Regions from separate parts of the Aeromonas sp. CU5 genome, predicted to be linked through region 2. Evidence: predicted binding sites of a transcription regulator. Region 2 holds the regulator's gene; each other region holds the start of a gene.

Region 1 (6,357 bases), 1.8 Mb from region 2:
TGTGATATATCCGTTCCGGCCAAGAATGCCAAAGAAGCTGTACAGTGGACCTACTTCGCCTACCTGGCGGCAGTCAAGTCCCAGAACGGCGCTGCCATGTCCTTCGGTCGTACCTCCAGCTTCCTGGACGTGTACATCGAGCGTGACCTGCAGAAAGGCGTGATCACTGAGCAAGAAGCCCAGGAGCTGATGGACCACATGGTCATGAAGCTGCGTATGGTTCGCTTCCTGCGTACCCCGGAATACGATTCACTGTTCTCTGGCGACCCGATGTGGGCTACCGAGACTCTGGCTGGTATGGGCGTTGATGGCCGTACTCTGGTCACCAAGAACAGCTTCCGTATGCTGAACACCCTGTACACCATGGGCCCGTCTCCTGAGCCAAACCTGACCATCCTGTGGTCCGAGAAGCTGCCGGTCGGTTTCAAGAAGTACTGTGCCAAGGTATCTATCGAGACCTCTTCTGTTCAGTACGAGAACGACGACCTGATGCGTCCGGATTTCAACAACGATGACTATGCCATCGCTTGCTGTGTATCCCCGATGATCGTTGGTAAGCAGATGCAGTTCTTCGGTGCTCGTGCCAACCTGGCCAAGACCATGCTGTATGCAATCAACGGTGGTATGGACGAGAAGCTCAAGATCCAGATTGGTCCTAAGACTGACATGGTGACCTCCGAGTTCCTCGACTACAACGATGTGATGAGCCGTCTTGATCACTTCATGGACTGGCTGGCCAAGCAGTACGTTGCTGCGCTGAACATCATCCATTACATGCACGACAAGTACAGCTACGAAGCCTCACTGATGGCGCTGCACGACCGTGACGTATATCGCACCATGGCGTGTGGTATTGCTGGTCTGTCTGTTGCTGCTGACTCCCTGTCTGCCATCAAGTACGCCAAGGTCAAGCCGATCCGTGACGAAGATGGCGTAGCCATCGACTTCGAAATCGACGGTGAGTACCCGCAGTTCGGTAACAACGACGAGCGCGTTGATGATATCGCCTGTGAGCTGGTTGAGACCTTCATGAAGAAAATTCAGAAGCTCAACACCTACCGTGGCGCTGTTGCTACCCAGTCTGTTCTGACCATCACCTCTAACGTGGTATATGGCAAGAAGACCGGTAACACCCCGGATGGCCGTCGCGCTGGTGCTCCGTTCGGCCCAGGTGCAAACCCGATGCACGGTCGTGACCAGAAGGGTGCTGTTGCTTCCCTGACTTCTGTTGCCAAGCTGCCGTTTGCTTACGCGAAAGATGGTATCTCCTATACCTTCTCCATCGTACCGAACGCACTGGGTAAAGATATGGAATCCCAGAAAGCCAACCTGGCTGGCCTGATGGATGGTTACTTCCATCACGAAGCCAACCTGGAAGGTGGTCAGCACCTGAACGTTAACGTGATGAACCGTGAAATGCTGCTGGACGCCATGGAAGACCCGGAGAAGTATCCGCAGTTGACCATCCGCGTATCCGGTTATGCCGTTCGCTTCAACTCTTTGACCAAAGAGCAACAGCAAGACGTCATCACCCGTACCTTCACCGCTTCTCTGTAATCGAGACGTAGTGAGTAAAAACCGGCGCCAAGGCGCCGGTTTTTTTATGTGTGCGATTCAAGGGGGAATAGACTTCCAGGATCAAGCATCATCGCAATCACAAACGTTGTTATGGGGTATTTGAACAGGGTTATGGCATAGCGGTTCACCAGGATTGACCTTGGCATTACCTGTAACGCGATCACGCTTGATTCGCGCGCTATCGCCACCCAGGGAGGCTGCTTTGCCTGTCACTGCGCCAGTGGCGCGTATGACCCGGCGAACTGGCTTATCAGGCTTACGGGTTAACAGAGACGCCATCACGGGTGTAAAGCAAAACCCATAAGCTTGCGGCTCTGTGATCATTTTCTGCCTCTGCCTCTGCCTCTGCCTCTGCCTCTGCCTCTGCCTCTGCCTCTGCCTCTGCCTCTGCCTCTGCCTCTGCCTCTGCCTCTGCCTCTGCCTCTGCCTCTGCCTCTGCCTCTCTGCCGCTATCTTCTACCAATGTACCGGTGTGTTGTAAGGAGGGGGCTACGGTGATCCTGCCAGATATGCGTTGGGTTCTTCTCAATGAAGCGGAAAACCATGTCTGCAGAAACAACAAGGGCTGCACAATGTGCAGCCCTTGTCTCAATGAAAATAGGGGGGAGCGTGTCAGCTGGCCCAGGTGATGATGTGATCAATCCATTCACCTGCCTGCTCCTCGTGAATGACCTTGCCACGTACAGATTGACCTGCCTGATGCATCGCGGAGCGACTGCCCGTCAGCAGAGGATGCCACTGTGGCAGGGTGTCACCTTCTGCTAGCAAACGATAGGCGCAACTAGAGGGCAGCCAGTCATATTCGGCAATCTTGTCATGGGTGATCTGCAGGCAATCAGGCTCTTTTTTGAAACGATTGGTATAGTCAGAGCACTGACAGGTCTTGGTGTTGAGCAGGTTACAGGCGACATTGGTGAACACCAGCTCGTCGGTATCTTCATCGATAAGCTTGTTGAGGCAGCATTTGCCACAACCGTCGCAGAGGGATTCCCATTCGGACTCAGTCATCTGCTGCAGACTCTTGGTCTGCCAAAAGGGGGCTTGCATGATGCCGCTCACTTAATTCACCTGATAAAGCGCGTGGTTATACCCTGTGTGACTCACAATTTCAAGAAGAGGGTCATAATGACGGCAAAATAGCTGCCATGGTGTCAAATTGCGGCGGATCATCTTGATGTGTCTATGGGGTGACCGTGCCTTAATGATTGAGATAGATGTCCTGCTCTGCATAGGCAAGTAGGGGTGTGATTGGGCTGCTTCGTTGTGTGCCAAAGAAACGAGTCAGCACACCAGATTGTTGTCCCAGACGTTGCAGCTTGGCGTGATCCAGCTCGATCTGCTCGGGGAGCCAGGTAAACACGGCGGCACAGTGGCCGTTGCCCAGACAGCGCTCCAGAGTCTGTTGCCAGTTCTTGATTTTAGGGCTGTGTACTACCAGTACCCTTTTGGGATCTATGCCTTGCTCTTGCAGCCGCACAGCGGTGGGGCGCCCCGGTGGTGCTATCAGCAAGATCCAGCCGGCGTGAGTGTTGCCTAGCTTGGCCAATTCAGTCAGAAACTGATCATCAGACTTGATCGTCACGCCATAGTGAGCAGATTCCGCTTTGCAAGCGGTTCTGGTTGGCCATGGGTTACTCATGGCACGGTTCATCGCAAACGGCAGTGAGTGCAGAGGCTGGTTCATAGTTCAATTCCTGTATGAATGTCCAAGCTGTATGTGTATACAGTAGTTCTATCCTGCGGTAGTGACAAGGTGTTTTTGCTGAAATCTGTGATGGGGTTGGCACGGGTTTTACTCACGATGTTGTTTTTAAAGGTTTTTTATAAAAACCACGCCGTGTGTTTTTTGCTCTATGGACAAATGGCGCTGCACCGCCCATGGTTATACAGGCCATTTAAAGGGAGGTGCCGCTATGGATATAAGTACCTTGCAGCGTCTGGATGCCAACATCTTGCTGGGTATCATTAATGAAAAACTGAGACTGGAGTGTGATGGGCTGGAGGAGCTGCTGGCCTATTACGATATGAGTGAAGCCCAATTGGCAGGACGTCTGGATCAGATTGGGTACCATTACGATCCATTGAGCAATCAGTTCAAGGCACATCTCTGAGGGTGCAATGATTGCTTCATATTTATACGGTAATTTTTAAGGCGCATTGAAATCGGTTTCAATGCGCCATCTTGATGTCTATTTTCAGGGATTTTCAAGGCTTGGCAATCTCTGAAAACCTATTCATGCCATAATATTTTCATTTACTTTATAAGCTATTGATAATTAAGGTTATGTTTGTTTTTCCACAATCAGTTAAAGGAAAGGGTTTTCAAGCTTTTCAGGCTGTTTTTATCGGTTAAAGTGTGACTTGCGTTAACTTTTAATTCTGCCGCTTTAGTTAGTATTCTCACGCCGGTACATATTTTGAGATAACAACAGCGCCGGTCCCGCAAGCGGGATAACAATTTTATTTGTAACGAAGGAATATGGTTTATGGCTACCAAGAAGAAGACAGACCAGGATCTCCAACTGGATAAAGATCAGCTCAAGGCGAGTATCGTGCGTCACCTGCGTTCTACCTTGGGAACAAGCGAACAGAAAGCCTCCCCCGAAGCGTGGTGGAAAGCCACTGCTGCGGCCGTCAATGAACAGGTGTACGAGCGCCTGACCCGCACTCAGCAGACTCACTTCAAGAAAGATACTCGTGCCATTCACTATCTCTCTGCTGAATTCCTGATGGGACGATTGACCTCCAACAACCTGCACAACCTCTCCCTGTACAAGGCTTGTGAAGAGGCGCTGGGTGAGCTCGGTCTGGAGCTGACCGACCTTTGCGAGCAAGAGCCCGACATGGCCCTCGGCAACGGCGGCCTGGGTCGTCTGGCTGCCTGCTTTATCGATTCGCTGGCAACCCTTAACTATCCGGCGGTCGGCTATGGACTCCATTACGAACATGGTCTGTTTCGTCAGGAGATCCAGGATGGCCGTCAGATCGAGCGTCCGGACTCCTGGCGTGAATACGGTAACCCTTGGGAAATTTGCCGACCGGAATCCGTTCAAGAGATCCCGCTCTACGGCTATGTGGAGACTGTATTCGGTGACAAGGGTGGCCTGAAAAAAGTATGGCATGCCGGTCGCAAGATCAAAGGGGTGCCTTGGGATATCCCTGTCGTCGGATTTGGCGGTAACACGGTCAACATTTTGCGCCTGTGGGAATCCCGCGCATCCGAGTTTTTCGACTGGGACGTATTCAACGCCGGTGGTTACATCGACTCTCAGGCTGAAAAAGCCCAGGCAGAGACTATCTCCAAGGTGCTCTATCCGAACGATGATACCGATGCGGGCAAAGAGCTGCGCTTGATCCAGCAGTACTTCTTCTGCGCCTGCTCCATCAAGGACATCATGCGCCGCTACAAGCGGGTGCATGGCGCTGATTTCAGCAACTTTGCCGCGCAAATTGCCATTCAGCTCAACGATACTCATCCGGCGGTGGCTATCCCCGAACTGATGCGGGTACTGGTGGACGAGGAAGATCTGAACTGGGAGGCCGCTTGGGCCATCTGCTATCAGGTGTTCTCCTACACCAACCACACTTTGCTGCCTGAAGCGCTGGAGAAGTGGTCAGTCAGTTTGTTTGAGAAGGTGTTGCCCCGTCATCTGGAAGTGATTTACGAGATTAACGCCCGTTTCCTGAGCGAGCAGGTCGAGCCCAAGTGGCCAGGCAATGATGTCATCAAGGCCAAGCTCTCCATCATCGAAGAGGGGAGTGTGCGCAAGGTACGGATGGGCAATCTCTGTGTGGTCGGCTCTTCCAAAGTGAACGGCGTAGCCGAGATCCACTCCAAACTGGTGAAAGAGGACCTCTTCCCCGAGTATGCCGAGCTGTGGCCTCAGAAGCTGTGCAATGTCACCAACGGGGTGACACCGCGTCGCTGGCTGTTGGCTTGTAACCCTGAGCTGGCCGGGCTGTATACCGAAGTGGTTGGCAAAGAGTGGCCGCTGCAACTGGACAAACTGCGTGGGGTGGCGAAGTTTGCAGATGACAAGGCGTTTCAGCAGCAGTTTATGACCATCAAGCGTCATAACAAGGAGAAACTGGTCAAGGTTATCAAGGCAGAGACAGGCATTGATGTCAGCGCCGAGGCGATCTTTGACATCCAGATCAAGCGTCTGCACGAATACAAGCGCCAGCAGCTGAACCTTATCCACATCATGGCGCTGTATCGTCGCCTGCTGGCCAACCCGGACTATGACATGCATCCGCGGGTGTTCATTTTCGGATCCAAGGCCGCCCCCGGTTACAAACTGGCCAAAGACATCATCTATGCCATCAATAAGTTGGCGGATCGGGTCAATAACGACACCCGTATCCAGGGCAAGCTGAAAGTGGTGTTCATGCCGAACTACCGCGTCAGCCTTGCGGAGAAACTGATCCCGGCGGCCGATGTCTCCGAGCAGATCTCCACTGCAGGTTATGAGGCTTCTGGCACCGGCAACATGAAGATGGCGCTCAACGGTGCGATCACCATAGGTACGCTGGACGGCGCTAACATCGAGATCGCTGAAGAGGCGGGTGCCGAAAACTGTGCCATTTTTGGTCTGACGGTCGACGAGGTGAAGTCGTTGAAAGCGCGCGGTTACAACCCGTACGACTTCTACTATGCCAACTCAGAGCTCAAAGCCGTGCTGGACTGGTTTGATACCGACTACTTCACACCTGGTCGTCCGGGTGAGTTGGCCTCCATCAAGCGCTCCTTGCTGGAAGGGGGAGACCCTTACCTGGCCT
Region 2 (6,357 bases):
TCCTCTTCGCCGATATGGGATTTCCACTCCGGGACGTGTTCACTGAGGTAACTGTTGAGGGTCAATGGCTCACCGAAGTTGACGAAGCCACGGCCGTAGTTACGCAGCTTGCGCAGAATCCCGAGCACCTGCAGGAAGCTCTCCTTCTCCTTGCGGCTGCCCTTGAGTTCGTTGTGGTAGGTGTTCACCTCCATCACGTGCTCGTAGCCCAGATAGACCGGCACCAGGGTGACCGGCCTGTCCAGCCCGCGCATCATCGCCTGCAGGGTCATCGCCAGCATGCCTGTCTTGGGTGGCAGCAGACGGCCGGTACGGGAGCGGCCCCCTTCGGTGAAGAACTCCACCGAGTAACCCTTGGCAAACAGCAGGTTGAGGTATTCGCGGAATACCGTGCTGTAGAGCGGGTTGCCCTTGAAGGTGCGGCGAATGAAGAAGGCACCGCCGTGGCGGAAGATCGGGCCTGCTGGCCAGAAGTTGAGGTTGATGCCTGCCGCGATATGGGGCGGCACCATCCCCTGGTGGTAGATGACGTAGGAGAGCAGCAGGTAGTCCATGTGGCTGCGATGGCAGGGGACATAGACAATCTCGTGCCCTTCCTGCGCCAGCTGGCGTACCTTCTCGGCACCATTGACCGACAAACCGCGATAGAGCTTGTTCCACAGCCAGCCGAGGAAGCTCTCGCCAAGGCGGATCAGCCGGTAGGAGAAATCGGAGGCAATTTCATCCATGTAGCCGTGGGCGCGCTTTTGCGCCTTCTCGAGGCTAATGTTCTCGCGCTGGGCTTCTTCTTCAATGGCTTGCTGGATCACCCCGGAGTCGAGCAGCTGCTTGAACAGCAGATTGCGGTTGGGCAGTTTCGGTCCGGTGGCGGCCAGCTGCTGGCGACTGAAGTGGGTGCGGGCCACGCGCGCCAGCTTGTGGGCGATCGCTTCATCGGTGCCGTGTTTGTCTGCCATGTGGCGCAAAGAGAGCGGCGGCGAGAAGCGCACCAGATTCTCACGACCCTTGAGGATTACGATCAGCGCCTTCTTCAGCCGGTTTGGCGCCAGGCTGCTGATGATGTTGAGGCCGGAGGCCTCTTCCCCTTCCCGACCCGGGGCACGGCCCCAGAACAGAGTAACGGGCACCACCTGGATATCCAGCTCGGGATCCTGCTTGTGCAGATCCAGCAGCTGGTGGAACTCTTGCAAGAACGGCAGCGGCTTGCTGCGCTTGCCGAACAGGGGAGGCGGACGATCCAGACAGACGTAGCGCGGCAGCAGCTGGCCATTGAGCTCCAGCGGGGTGAAGGGGCCGGGCAGACCGAGATCCTCGCAGCACTGCTGCAAGGTCATCAGGTCGGTGATCGAACTGGTTTTCAGGGCATAGACAATGGGTCTGTCCGGGTCCAGATTGAGCTCGGTGATGGGATTTTCCGGCAAGCTCTTGTGATTGACCAAGCCACTGACCGGCCATTGCAGGATGGCTCTGGATATCTTCTGCCCTATGGACATGTGCGTCTGCTCTCCAAAAAAATGCGGCGTGAGCATAGCAAATCGGTAGCCCCTTGTCGCCGAGAGGTACGATGAGTCGGCTGAGCGAGATCAAAACAGTGATAAATGCGGGATGGGTTGCGACAAATGTCAGCTGTGCCTTGCCTTGGCTGGCACACTGTATATACTGCCAGTGTGCTGTATAAAAAAACAGGTGCCAATGCTATGAAACCCCTTACCCCCCGCCAGGCCGAAGTGCTGGAGCTGATCAAGGTAAACATGAGCGAGACCGGTATGCCGCCGACTCGTGCCGAGATTGCCCAGAAGCTTGGTTTTAAATCGGCCAATGCGGCCGAAGAACATCTGAAGGCCCTGGCCAAGAAAGGGGTCATCGAGATCATGCCGGGCACGTCCCGCGGCATTCGCCTGTTGCTCGAAGAGGAAGAGGTACTGGCAGAGAGTGGCCTGCCGCTGATCGGCAAGGTGGCCGCCGGTGAACCCATTCTGGCTCAGGAGCATATCGAGAGCCATTATCAGGTGGATCCCTCCCTGTTCCATCCGCGGGCAGATTTTCTGCTGCGGGTACAGGGAATGAGCATGAAGAACATCGGCATTCTGGATGGTGACCTGCTGGCGGTGCACAAGACTCAGGATGTGCGTAATGGTCAGGTGGTGGTCGCCCGTCTCGATGAGGATGTCACCGTCAAGCGCTTCCAGCGCAAGGGCAGTCAGGTATGGTTGTTGCCGGAGAACGAAGAGCTATCCCCCATCGAGGTGGATCTCTCCTGCCAGCAGCTCACTATCGAGGGGCTGGCGGTTGGAGTGATCCGCAACGCCGACTGGATGTAATTCTTCCCTCCAACTGCGTTTGCCACACGGCCTCCTTCGGGAGGCCGTGCTGTTTCTGGCGCACTTTCCCTGTCATATCAAGCAGATCGTCGGCGGCGGCATTTTTGTCCTGCGCGACCGGTTACCAATCATCTATTTCAGATATATGCTCAGATCAGTGCCCTGTCGCCGAGACGGGGCTCGGCTCCTCATGGGGACAACGTCAATGAGCCGTTATGGGAGGGCCGGTAACAACGAGAATCGCGAAGTACACCTTCACGGGATATGAAGGGGGAGTGGGGAGATCCCGAGCCCTGTCGGGCAGAGGGGACCACTCGTAGAGTTGCAGCTAGTCGTGACGGGCCTGACGATCGCTCAGGCCGATGCAGCAATATGACCTGTCGGTCAAGGAGGACTGGTATGGCATCAAGATCGCCATGGGATTCAGAGGTGGTAGTTGTACCATCGGCATCGTCTATCACCCGTTGTGTCAAAGGTAGCCGGATGACCTGGTTTTATGGTCTCTGGTTACACCACAAGGGTTCACACTGGACACTCTGGTTGGGATGCCCGAAGGAGAAGGTGGTGCGTCTGGTGTTACTGTTCAAGCGGGGCCATGGCGATCGCCAGGGGGAAGAGGGCTTGCTGGCACCCGTCATTCCCATCGGCGTGCGGGCCATCGGCAAGATGTTGCAGCAGGGACGCAACGCTCGCCCCTGAGCAGAAGAGGCAAGCAGACGCACACCTAACCGGCACCCGAGGGGCCGGTTTTTTTATGGTCTGAACTGGCGATCAATTGTGCCAAATGGTCGGTTCCTGACTGTGCGAGACACAAGGTTGACCCACGTTGCTGGCTCGCTGGGGTACAATACCCCTCTTGTCCGGTCACTGCTGGCCATCTACCTCGAACTTAAAGGGTCTCTTGTGATGATAAAGCTCCGCTATCCCCTGCTTTTTCTACTGCTGACAGGCTGCCTGACCCTGGCGTTCTACGCCACCCAGCCTGAGCAGCCGCAACAGGCTGACTACTATCCTGCGGGGCGGGATATCAATGATTTCGCCTTTACCGATGCGGACAACAAGCCGTTCACCCCTGCCAACCTGAAGGGGCACTGGACCTTTCTGTTTATCGGCTACACCTTCTGCCCCGATATCTGCCCCACTACCCTGGCAGATATGCGCTCCGTGTATGACCAGCTGAAGAAGATGGCGTCCAACAGTCAGGTGGTGTTTATTTCGGCAGACCCCCAGCGCGATGACATTCCCCGTCTCAAGACCTACACCGCCTTCTTCAATCCCGAGTTCAAGGCGGCCACCGCCCCCCACGACAAGCTGTTCCCGTTCGTGCGCAATCTGGGGCTGATCTACTCCATCGCCAATCAGGGTGAGAAGGATTACCTGATCGATCACTCCGCCTCCATCGTGCTCATCAATCCCAAGGGCAAGCTGCAGGGGGTGTTCCGCCCGCAGGTGGTGCCGGGTGAGGTGCCCCGGGTGCCGATGGCTACCATGTTGTCTGATTTTTCCCGCATGATGAAGCTGGCTGGCTACTGAAAATGACCCCGCCGGTTGCCCCATGGTGGCGTGATCCCTCTCGTCACCGTGCGGTCTTTGTTCTCGCCCTGCCCATGGTCTTCTCCAATATCTCCACTCCCTTGCTGGGGCTGGTGGACACCTGGGTGATCGGTCACCTCGGTCAGGCCTGGTTTCTGGGGGGCGTCTCGGTTGGCGCGACCCTGATCAATCTCATCTTCTGGCTACTCGGCTTTCTGCGGATGTCGACTACCGGGCTGACGGCGCAGGCCCACGGCGCTGCCAACGGCCGCGCCCAGCTCGATACTCTGCTGCGGGCGCTGGGGTTGGCCATTGCCCTCGGTTTGGCGCTGCTGTTGTTGCTCTTTCCCCTGTTACCCCGACTGATCGCCCTGAGTGGCGGCTCGGCAGAGGTGCAGCTCTATGCCAGCCACTATGTTGAGGTGCGGATCTGGAGCGCGCCGGCGGCGCTCTGCAATCTGGTGATCATGGGTTGGCTGCTGGGGATGCAGGATGCCCGCAGCCCCATGGTGATGCTGATCCTCACCAATCTGGTCAATATGGCGCTCGATGCCCTGTTTGTGCTGGGGCTCGGCTGGCAGGTGCGGGGTGTGGCGGCGGCCTCGGTGCTGGCGGACTACTGTGCGCTGGCTGCCGGGATCTGGCTGGTGCGCCGTCAGCTGCGGCAGCTGGCGCCGACGGTGTGGCAGGATGGCTGGCAGCGCTGGCGGCAACTTGCCCCCATGGTGCGGCTGCTCGGCCTAAATCGCGATATCTTCCTGCGTTCCCTCTGTTTGCAGCTCTGCTTCGCCTTTATGACCCTGCAAGGGGCGCGGCTGGGGGATGTGGCGGTGGCCGCCAATGCGGTGTTGCTCAACTTCCTGATGCTCATCTCCTACGGGCTCGATGGCTTTGCCTACGCGGTGGAGGCCATGGTGGGGCGGGCCATCGGTCTGCGGGATCGGCAGAAACTGCGGGAGGTCATCGTGCTCAATCTGGGCTGGGCCGCCCTGATTGCGACCGCATTTACCTTGGGGTTCGCCCTGTTGGGTGGCTGGCTGGTGGGTCAGATTACTGACATTCCGGCGGTAGTGGCGGAGGCGAACCGCCAACTCCCCTGGCTTATCGCCATGCCGCTGCTGGCGGTCTGGTGCTTCCTGCTGGACGGGGTGTTTATCGGGGCGACCCGGGCACGGGAGATGCGTAACAGCATGATGCTGGCCGCATTTGGCGGCTTCTTCCCGATCTGGTGGCTCTGTCAGTCGTGGGGCGTGGCCGCCTTGTGGGCGGCGATGGCGGCACTGATGGTGGGGCGCGGTCTGTCGCTGGGGGTCATCTGCTGGCGGTTGGAGCGCAGCGGGCAACTGCTCGACGCCCGCCACTGATCCGCGATGGCGCTTACATGGCGCCGTCGTAACCGAGCTGGCGCCAGCTCTCGTAGACGAATACCGACACCGCGTTAGAGAGATTCATGCTGCGGCTCTGGGGCACCATAGGGATGCGCAGCCGCTGCTCGAATGGCAGGCTCTCGATGATCTCGATGGGCAGGCCGCGACTCTCCGGGCCAAACAGCAGGGCATCGCCAAGGGCATACTGGGCTGCCGAGTGCGCGGTGCGGCCCTTGGTGGTGCAGGCGAACACTCGCTTGGGCGCCACGGCTGCCAGAAAGGCTTCATAGCTTGGCCAGCGCTTCACCTCGGCAAACTCGTGATAGTCGAGTCCCGCCCGCTTCACCCGCTTGTCATCCCACTCAAATCCCAGCGGCTCGATCAGATGGAGCCGGTAACCGGTATTGGCGCAGAGCCGGATGATATTGCCGGTATTGGGCGGAATTTCAGGCTGGTAGAGGACGATATCGAGCATGACGAGTTCCTGCAAAGAGATGTAAAGCCAAGAAGGGGCGCCAGCATACCCAGCGCCCGTCCGGATGAAAAGGATCAGGCGATGGGCAAGCGGATGGTGATGGTCAGCCCGGTCGGATGATTGTTGCTGGCCGCAATGGTGCCGCCATGGCGCTGAATGGCCTCTGCGGCGATGGCCAAGCCGAGCCCGGTGCCGCCGGTTTTGGCGTTGCGAGCATCATCGACCCGGAAGAAGGGCTGGAACAGCAGTGCTTGCTGCTCGTCAGGCACCCCGGGACCGTCATCCCGAATGATCATCACCCACTCCAGCCCCTCCCGATACCAGTCTACCTTGATGAACTCGCGGGCATACTTGAGGGCGTTGCGCAGGGGGTTCTCCACCGCTCGTGCCAGCAGCTCGGGCCACATCTGGATTGATTCGGCAGGCAGCGGCTGCAATCTGAGCTGCTTGCCACTCTGGTTCGCCTCGAACATGGCATCCTCGAGGATGGGTTCCAGCAGCACTGCCAGCGGATGGATCACCGGCGCTTCTACGTGCTGTTGCACCCGCGACAGATCCAGCAGATCGCCGATCAGCTTGTCCAGCCGTCCTATCTCCGATTCGATCCGTGCCAGCTCGGCGCTGTCCCCCTGCTTGCGGCGGATCAGCGCCTGCGCCAGCT
Region 3 (6,357 bases), 620 kb from region 2:
AAGGTGGACTCCAGGAAGAAGGCCATCAGCCCTTCGATAGCCAACGGGGCCCCGAAGATATCGCCGACATAATGGGAGTAATACGCCCAGTTCGTCCCGAACTGGAACTCCATGGCCAGGCCTGTGGTTACCCCCAAGGCGAAGTTGATACCAAACAACTTACCCCAGAACTTGGTCATGTCCCGGTAGATAGTGTTGTTGGTCATCACATAGACAGATTCCATGATCGCCAGAAGGAAGGCCATTCCCAGCGTCAGGGGTACAAACAAAAAGTGATAAAGAGCCGTCGCAGCGAATTGAAACCGCGATAGGTCTACCACATGCTCAGCAATCATGATGTTTCCTCACCGATTATTGGCACGGCTATTTTAAGTTTTAAGAACAAAGCTTCCGCTGGTGGTTATCGAACAAATCCCGTTGTGAGACACCACAACAAAGCCCCTTCAATAACGACCAATATTAACAACAAGGCAATACATGAGAACAAAAGAAACTAATGTTTAACATTTTCAAAACAATAAGCTTGAATTGATTCTCGCCCATGATGACGGTGGTTTTATATCACCTTTATTTGATTGAAATCAATGTAAAAGGGCCCGCAATACATGGCTTTGAAAGGCATTTTTAATCTATTTCACGATTATTGACGCGAGCCAGATCACAAAACATGACAAAGCGTAAAACATTGATTTAAATCAATTTAAGAATTTAACATCCCACCACCCCGTTTAATTTGAAAAGCGTGGATAAGGCTCCTTTTTCCATGTTATCCGGGTCAGGCAATCTGATTCGAAAACTCAATTTAAAACTGCAAAGAATGCATACTCATGCGAACCAATTCCACCAACCGAGACATTAGATAAACTAATTTGAAGATTGCAATTTTTCTTGTTTGCCCGGGTCGATTCTAACTCCTACAATGCGCCTCGCAGTGAGGGCATACCCTTGGATACAGGCCGGTTAATCGGGGTTCACGGTACGTATTCGACTATCTATCTGAACCCGTTTATTGGAATCGAAGATGAAAAAGTTTGTTGCTAAAACCATCCGTTACTACAAGCTTTCCTTTGTTCAGCTCTATCAAATGAACCGACTCTAAGAGCTCGCGACGGCTCACCTGTTTATTTTCCGGTCTGTGTCCAGACGCACTCACTGTCTGTGAACATCCACCCTGAATTGTCTTTGCCCACCGCATCTGCCGTGGGCTTTTTTATTGGTGATGAAAAATGATAATAAAAAACCGCCTCTGACGGCGGTTTCACATTCAAACGACTGTTTTTACTTATCATCTGGTCGCTGAAGACCGAAATGCGCATAAGCTCGTGTGGTCGCTATCCGTCCTCTGGGTGTACGTTGCAGATACCCCTGCTGGATCAGATAAGGCTCCAGCACATCTTCGATAGTGTCTTTCACCTCTCCGATCGCCGCAGCCAGATTATCAAGGCCTACCGGGCCGCCCATAAACTTGTCTATCACAGCCAACAATAGCTTGCGGTCCATGAAGTCAAATCCTTCGTTATCGACGTCCAGCATGTCCATGGCGCGGGCCGCGATGGGGCCATCGATCCGGCCATCGGATTTCACCTGGGCAAAATCACGCACTCGCCTTAACAGGCGGTTAGCAATTCGTGGCGTGCCGCGGGCGCGACGCGCGATCTCGATAGCACCATCCTCAGTCATCTCAAGTCCCAGACAACGGGCACTGCGCGAGACGATATCGGTCAGGTCCTTGACGTTGTAGAACTCCAGCCGCTGGACGATGCCAAAACGATCCCGCAGCGGACTGGTCAATGAGCCGGCTCGGGTGGTGGCGCCGATCAGGGTGAACGGCGGCAGATCCAGCTTGATAGAGCGGGCGGCGGGGCCCTCTCCGATCATGATGTCGAGCTGGTAATCCTCCATCGCCGGATAGAGCACTTCCTCCACCACCGGACTGAGACGGTGGATCTCATCGATAAACAGCACATCGTTCGGTTCGAGGTTGGTGAGCAGCGCCGCCAGATCCCCCGCTTTCTCCAGCACCGGGCCTGAGGTGGTCTTGATATTGACCCCCATTTCGTTGGCAACGATGTTGGCAAGGGTGGTTTTGCCCAGCCCCGGCGGGCCAAAAATCAGCAGGTGGTCAAGTGCCTCGCCCCGTTGCCTGGCCGCTTCGATAAAGATCTCCATCTGCGCACAGACAGTATCCTGACCGGTATAGTCAGCCAGCTTCTTGGGACGGATCGCCCGATCGATAATCTCATCCTCGCGCTCGGCGCTTGCCGAAATGAGGCGGTCTGCTTCAATCATCAACTACCTCACAAGCTACGCAGGGATTCACGGATGATCTCTTCTACCGACATCCCATCGACGGCGATCTTGCTGACGATTTGACTCGCCTGCTGCGGTTTGTAACCGAGCGAAATCAGTGCGCTGACCGCCTCATCTGCGGCGTCTGGCGCACGCAACTCGGATGTCCCGGCAGGCAGGGCCACCATGGCCGGCGAGAAGAGATCGTGGCTAACCCATCCCTTGAGGCGATCCTTCATCTCTACCACCAGCCGCTCGGCGGTTTTCTTGCCGACTCCCGGTAACTTGACCAGCGAGCTTATCTCTTCCCGTTCGACGCAGATGACGAACTGGCTGGCAGTCATGCCGGAGAGAATGGCCAGCGCCAACTTGGGACCGACCCCATTGGTCTTGATCAACTCGCGAAACAGCGCCCGTTCCTGCTTGTGATTGAAACCATAGAGCAGCTGGGCATCTTCTCGCACCACAAAATGGGTGTGGATAGCCGCCTCTTTGCCGATTTCCGGCAAGTCATAGAAACAGCTCATCGGCATCTGCACCTCATAGCCTACCCCGCCCACTTCCAGCAAAACCTCGGGGGGCTGTTTTTCAATGACAATGCCTCTCAAGCGACCAATCACGGCTCTCTCCTCACCAACACAGCTATTCGTAAATTGGCTCATAGCATAAAGAATAACTGGATAAGTATCCAGCATAGGGCTGCGACACCCGCGTGGTCAGAGAGGCTTTTTATCCAATTTGCCACCATGCTTGATTTCGTACAGCCAGAGCTCGGGATGTTCCAACACAGCACCGGGTTATGGCTGGGGGATAAACCGCTACACTAAACCCGTTCGGAACCGAAACTGGTGCCAATGTCGATACCAAGGAAGGCCATCACATGAAAATTGTTACCACCTCCAATCTGGGTCTTGCCATCTTGCTCAGCTGCACGCTGGGCATGGGGGTCGTGGGCTGGTATGGCAGCCAGCGGCTGGCCAATCTGCTCTCCTATGTACTGGGGGCTGCCTGGCAGACCGCCGACGGCGCCATGGAGGGCTCCATAGAGCTGGGCAATCAGCAACTCCACATCCAGAAGATGCAAAACGGCACGCCGCTCAATCGCGCCGAACTCGATGCCGCCAAGGCGGCGACCGATGACGCGCTGACTCGGGTCAGCCAGGGGCAGCTCATTGATGGCGCAGCCCTTGCCACCATGGATCAGCACAAGCAGGCCTATCAACAGCAGCAAGAGAAGCTGCTGGCGCTCTATCACGCCTATACCGAGGTGGATCAGGCGCTGCATCACAACGCCGACCTGATGGCCCGCCTCTCGACCCAGCTGGAGGTGATCGGTGATGGCGCGGTAGAAGCACTGACCCAATCCCCCGATCAGAGCATCAGCTGGAACGGCGGCCTCTCCACCCGCTGGGAAGCGGCCGACGGCGGCATGGAGTCCAACATCGGCTTTTTGCGCCAGCTCTATGCGCTGGAGAAGATGCGCAGACAGGGGGTAACGGAGGCGATCAAGGCCGAGCTGAAAGAGGCGACCGATTTCTACCATGAAGCGATTGACAGCATGCTCGGCACCGGACTGTTCGATATCGAGGGCACCGGGGAGTTTGCCGGCAAGACGCTGGCGACACAGTATCGCGCCCTGTTGGCCCAACATCAGCAACTGATGGGACAGTGGATCGAGGCGCTCGGCAGCTATCAGGCCCAGCAAGCCGTCTATGAGGCCAGTGCGGATGAGCTGCGACAACAGCTGGTTGCCATCGAAGCGAGCGGCGATGCCACCGTCGAGGATCAGGTAGCCCAGCTCAACGGCATCATCAGCCAGACCCGCACCCTGCTGCTGAGTGGCCTGCTGCTGAGCCTGATCATGGTGACCCTCTGCGGTCTCTGGTTGACCCGCAAGCTGGTGACCCCGCTGCTGCAAGTGGACAAGCGGATGCAGGATATCGCCGCCGGCGAGGGGGATCTCAACGCCCGCATTAACCTGCAGCGGGATGACGAGATAGGTTCGCTGGCCAACAGCGTGGATCGCTTCATCGAGAAATTGCAGACGATGATCAGCTCCACCATGGACAACAACCAGCACATCAGTGAACACGTCCACACCTCGGTCAACCGGGTGGAAGCGATCAGCCAAAGCAGCCGCCAGACCGCCGAACATGCGCTGTCCCTGCACCATGACAGTGAACAGATGGTGCAGGTGGCCACCACCATTTCGGACAACTGCAGCATGGCGGCCCGCAATGCCAACGAAGTGCGCCAGCTGACCACTGAAAGCAGCCAATACGTCGCCTCTGCCAGCGCGGGCATGCAGCGGGTGGTGCAGGAGGTGAGCGAGTGCGCCATCGCCATCAACTCCCTCAAGGAGCAGGCGGGCCAGATTGGCCAGATCATCTCCACCATCAGCGGTATCTCGGAGCAGACCAACCTGCTGGCCCTCAATGCGGCCATTGAAGCGGCCCGCGCGGGGGAGATGGGGCGTGGCTTTGCGGTGGTCGCTGACGAGGTGCGCACCCTGGCCAATCGCACCGCCACCTCCAGCGCCGAGATCAGCCAGGTGATCAGCAGCATCCAGCAGCAGACCGAGACCGCCTACCTGATGATGCAACGCAACCTCAAGACGGTGGAGTCCGGCATGCAGGACTCCGAGAACACCAAGCAGATCCTGTTCAAGGTGGAAGGCGCCATCGACCAGCTGGCCGACATGGTGCAACAGGTCGCCGTGGCGACCGGTCAGCTGTCACACACCCTGAGTCACTCCTCTGACAAGGTCTCCGGCATCAGCCTGCAAGCCAGAACCGGCGAACAGGAGGCACAGGAGTGCCTGCAACTCGCCTCCTCCCTCCATCAGGCCAGCCTGCTGCAACAACGTCTGCTCTCCCAGTTCCGGGTGTAGCCAGCCCCCGCCGAGCCCGGCGCAAAAAAATGCCAGTCCGCGTTAGCGGACTGGCATTTGCTTTTCTGCGGGCCGGACACACCGTCAGGCCATCAGCGAGTTACTGGCGAACCAGACGGTAGATGGCGTAGCCCGGGTGCTTCTCGTCATCCATCGGCAGGGTGGACTGATAGGCCAGATCCTCGCCCGCCAGCGCCTTGGCCTCTTCACGGGGTGATGAGTAGAGACGAACATCCACTCCGGCAGGCAGCGCCTTCATATGCCAGTTGTTGTCTGCAGCCGGGCTGAACCCTTGCGGATTGCTGGCAGAGTGTGACTTCAGATACTGAGCCACGACTTCACGCGTCTCGAAGGGATCTTCATGCACCACGCTGCTGCCATCCACGCCCGGGAAATGGCCACCACCGCTACCGCGATAGTTGTTGGTCACCACATAGAACGTTTGGACCGGATCGATGGGCTTGCCGTTGAAGGTCAGGTTGCTGATCCGCTGACCGTCGCTCACCTTCTCCCCTTCCTTGTTGTAACGGGCAGGTTGGGTGATATCCACCTCGTAATTGACCCCGTCGATCACATCGAAGTTGTAGGTGGGGAACTTCTCGTTCACCAGCCACTGTACCTCGCCCTTGGCCGGATCAACCCAGTTGAACTGACCGGCACTCATCTCAAGCCACTCCTTGACGGTGGCACCGTTCACCTCGACCACCTGCAGGGTGTTGGGATAGATGTAGAGGTCAGAGACGTTGCGCAGGGAGATATCCCCCGCCGTCACATAGGTGAAATCGGTAATGCCGTTGCGGCCACCGCGGAACGGTGCAGCGGCAGAGAGGATTGGATAGGGCTCCTTGAGCAGGCCATCCTTTTGCAACTGCTCGGCATGCTGGCGCTGGGCATCGCTCACCAGCTGCACCGAGGGGTCATCCTGCACCAGTGCAAAGAAGCTGTGGATGGAGGAGGTGATCTTGCCGAGCGGGCGATCCAGCCACTGGTTGGTCGCGTCGTGATCCCCCTTGACCAGGGCCACCACTTTTTCGTCCACCTTGCTCCCTTCGCTGGAGTCGATCTGGCGCAAGGCTGATTGGCTCTGCTTCACCTGCCACTTGCCAGCCACCTGCTCCAGCTTGAGGTCGATGATCCCCAGATGGTTGCCCCAGAAGCCCGGCATCACGGTGGGGATC

The links. The regulator LexA, encoded in region 2, represses DNA repair genes until DNA is damaged. The targets are predictions, from matches to a motif close to ANCTGTNTNNNNANACAGNT.
Region 1: a site for LexA is predicted at 3,288-3,307, ahead of CK911_RS08325 (DUF4250 domain-containing protein). Genes of this name have one in related genera too.
Region 3: a site for LexA is predicted at 2,964-2,983, ahead of ruvA (Holliday junction branch migration protein RuvA). Genes of this name have one in related genera too.

Annotation. Positions count from the first base shown of each region.
Region 1 covers NZ_CP023817.1:1,914,941-1,921,297, reverse strand. The annotation lists gene pflB (formate C-acetyltransferase) at 1-1,557, shown strand, start outside; gene CK911_RS21175 (hypothetical protein) at 1,895-2,059, shown strand; gene CK911_RS08335 (YcgN family cysteine cluster protein) at 2,191-2,625, opposite strand; gene CK911_RS08330 (cell division inhibitor) at 2,777-3,262, opposite strand; gene CK911_RS08325 (DUF4250 domain-containing protein) at 3,492-3,689, shown strand; gene CK911_RS08320 (glycogen/starch/alpha-glucan phosphorylase) at 4,065-6,357, shown strand, end outside.
Region 2 covers NZ_CP023817.1:3,684,890-3,691,246, reverse strand. The annotation lists gene plsB (glycerol-3-phosphate 1-O-acyltransferase PlsB) at 1-1,493, opposite strand, end outside; gene lexA (transcriptional repressor LexA) at 1,698-2,321, shown strand; gene CK911_RS16550 (hypothetical protein) at 2,805-3,020, shown strand; gene CK911_RS16545 (SCO family protein) at 3,228-3,854, shown strand; gene CK911_RS16540 (MATE family efflux transporter) at 3,857-5,218, shown strand; gene trmL (tRNA (uridine(34)/cytosine(34)/5-carboxymethylaminomethyluridine(34)-2'-O)-methyltransferase TrmL) at 5,232-5,696, opposite strand; gene CK911_RS16530 (ATP-binding protein) at 5,771-6,357, opposite strand, start outside.
Region 3 covers NZ_CP023817.1:3,069,339-3,075,695, forward strand. The annotation lists gene CK911_RS13610 (cytochrome ubiquinol oxidase subunit I) at 1-335, opposite strand, end outside; gene ruvB (Holliday junction branch migration DNA helicase RuvB) at 1,279-2,289, opposite strand; gene ruvA (Holliday junction branch migration protein RuvA) at 2,298-2,909, opposite strand; gene CK911_RS13625 (methyl-accepting chemotaxis protein) at 3,170-5,179, shown strand; gene CK911_RS13630 (bifunctional 2',3'-cyclic-nucleotide 2'-phosphodiesterase/3'-nucleotidase) at 5,280-6,357, opposite strand, start outside.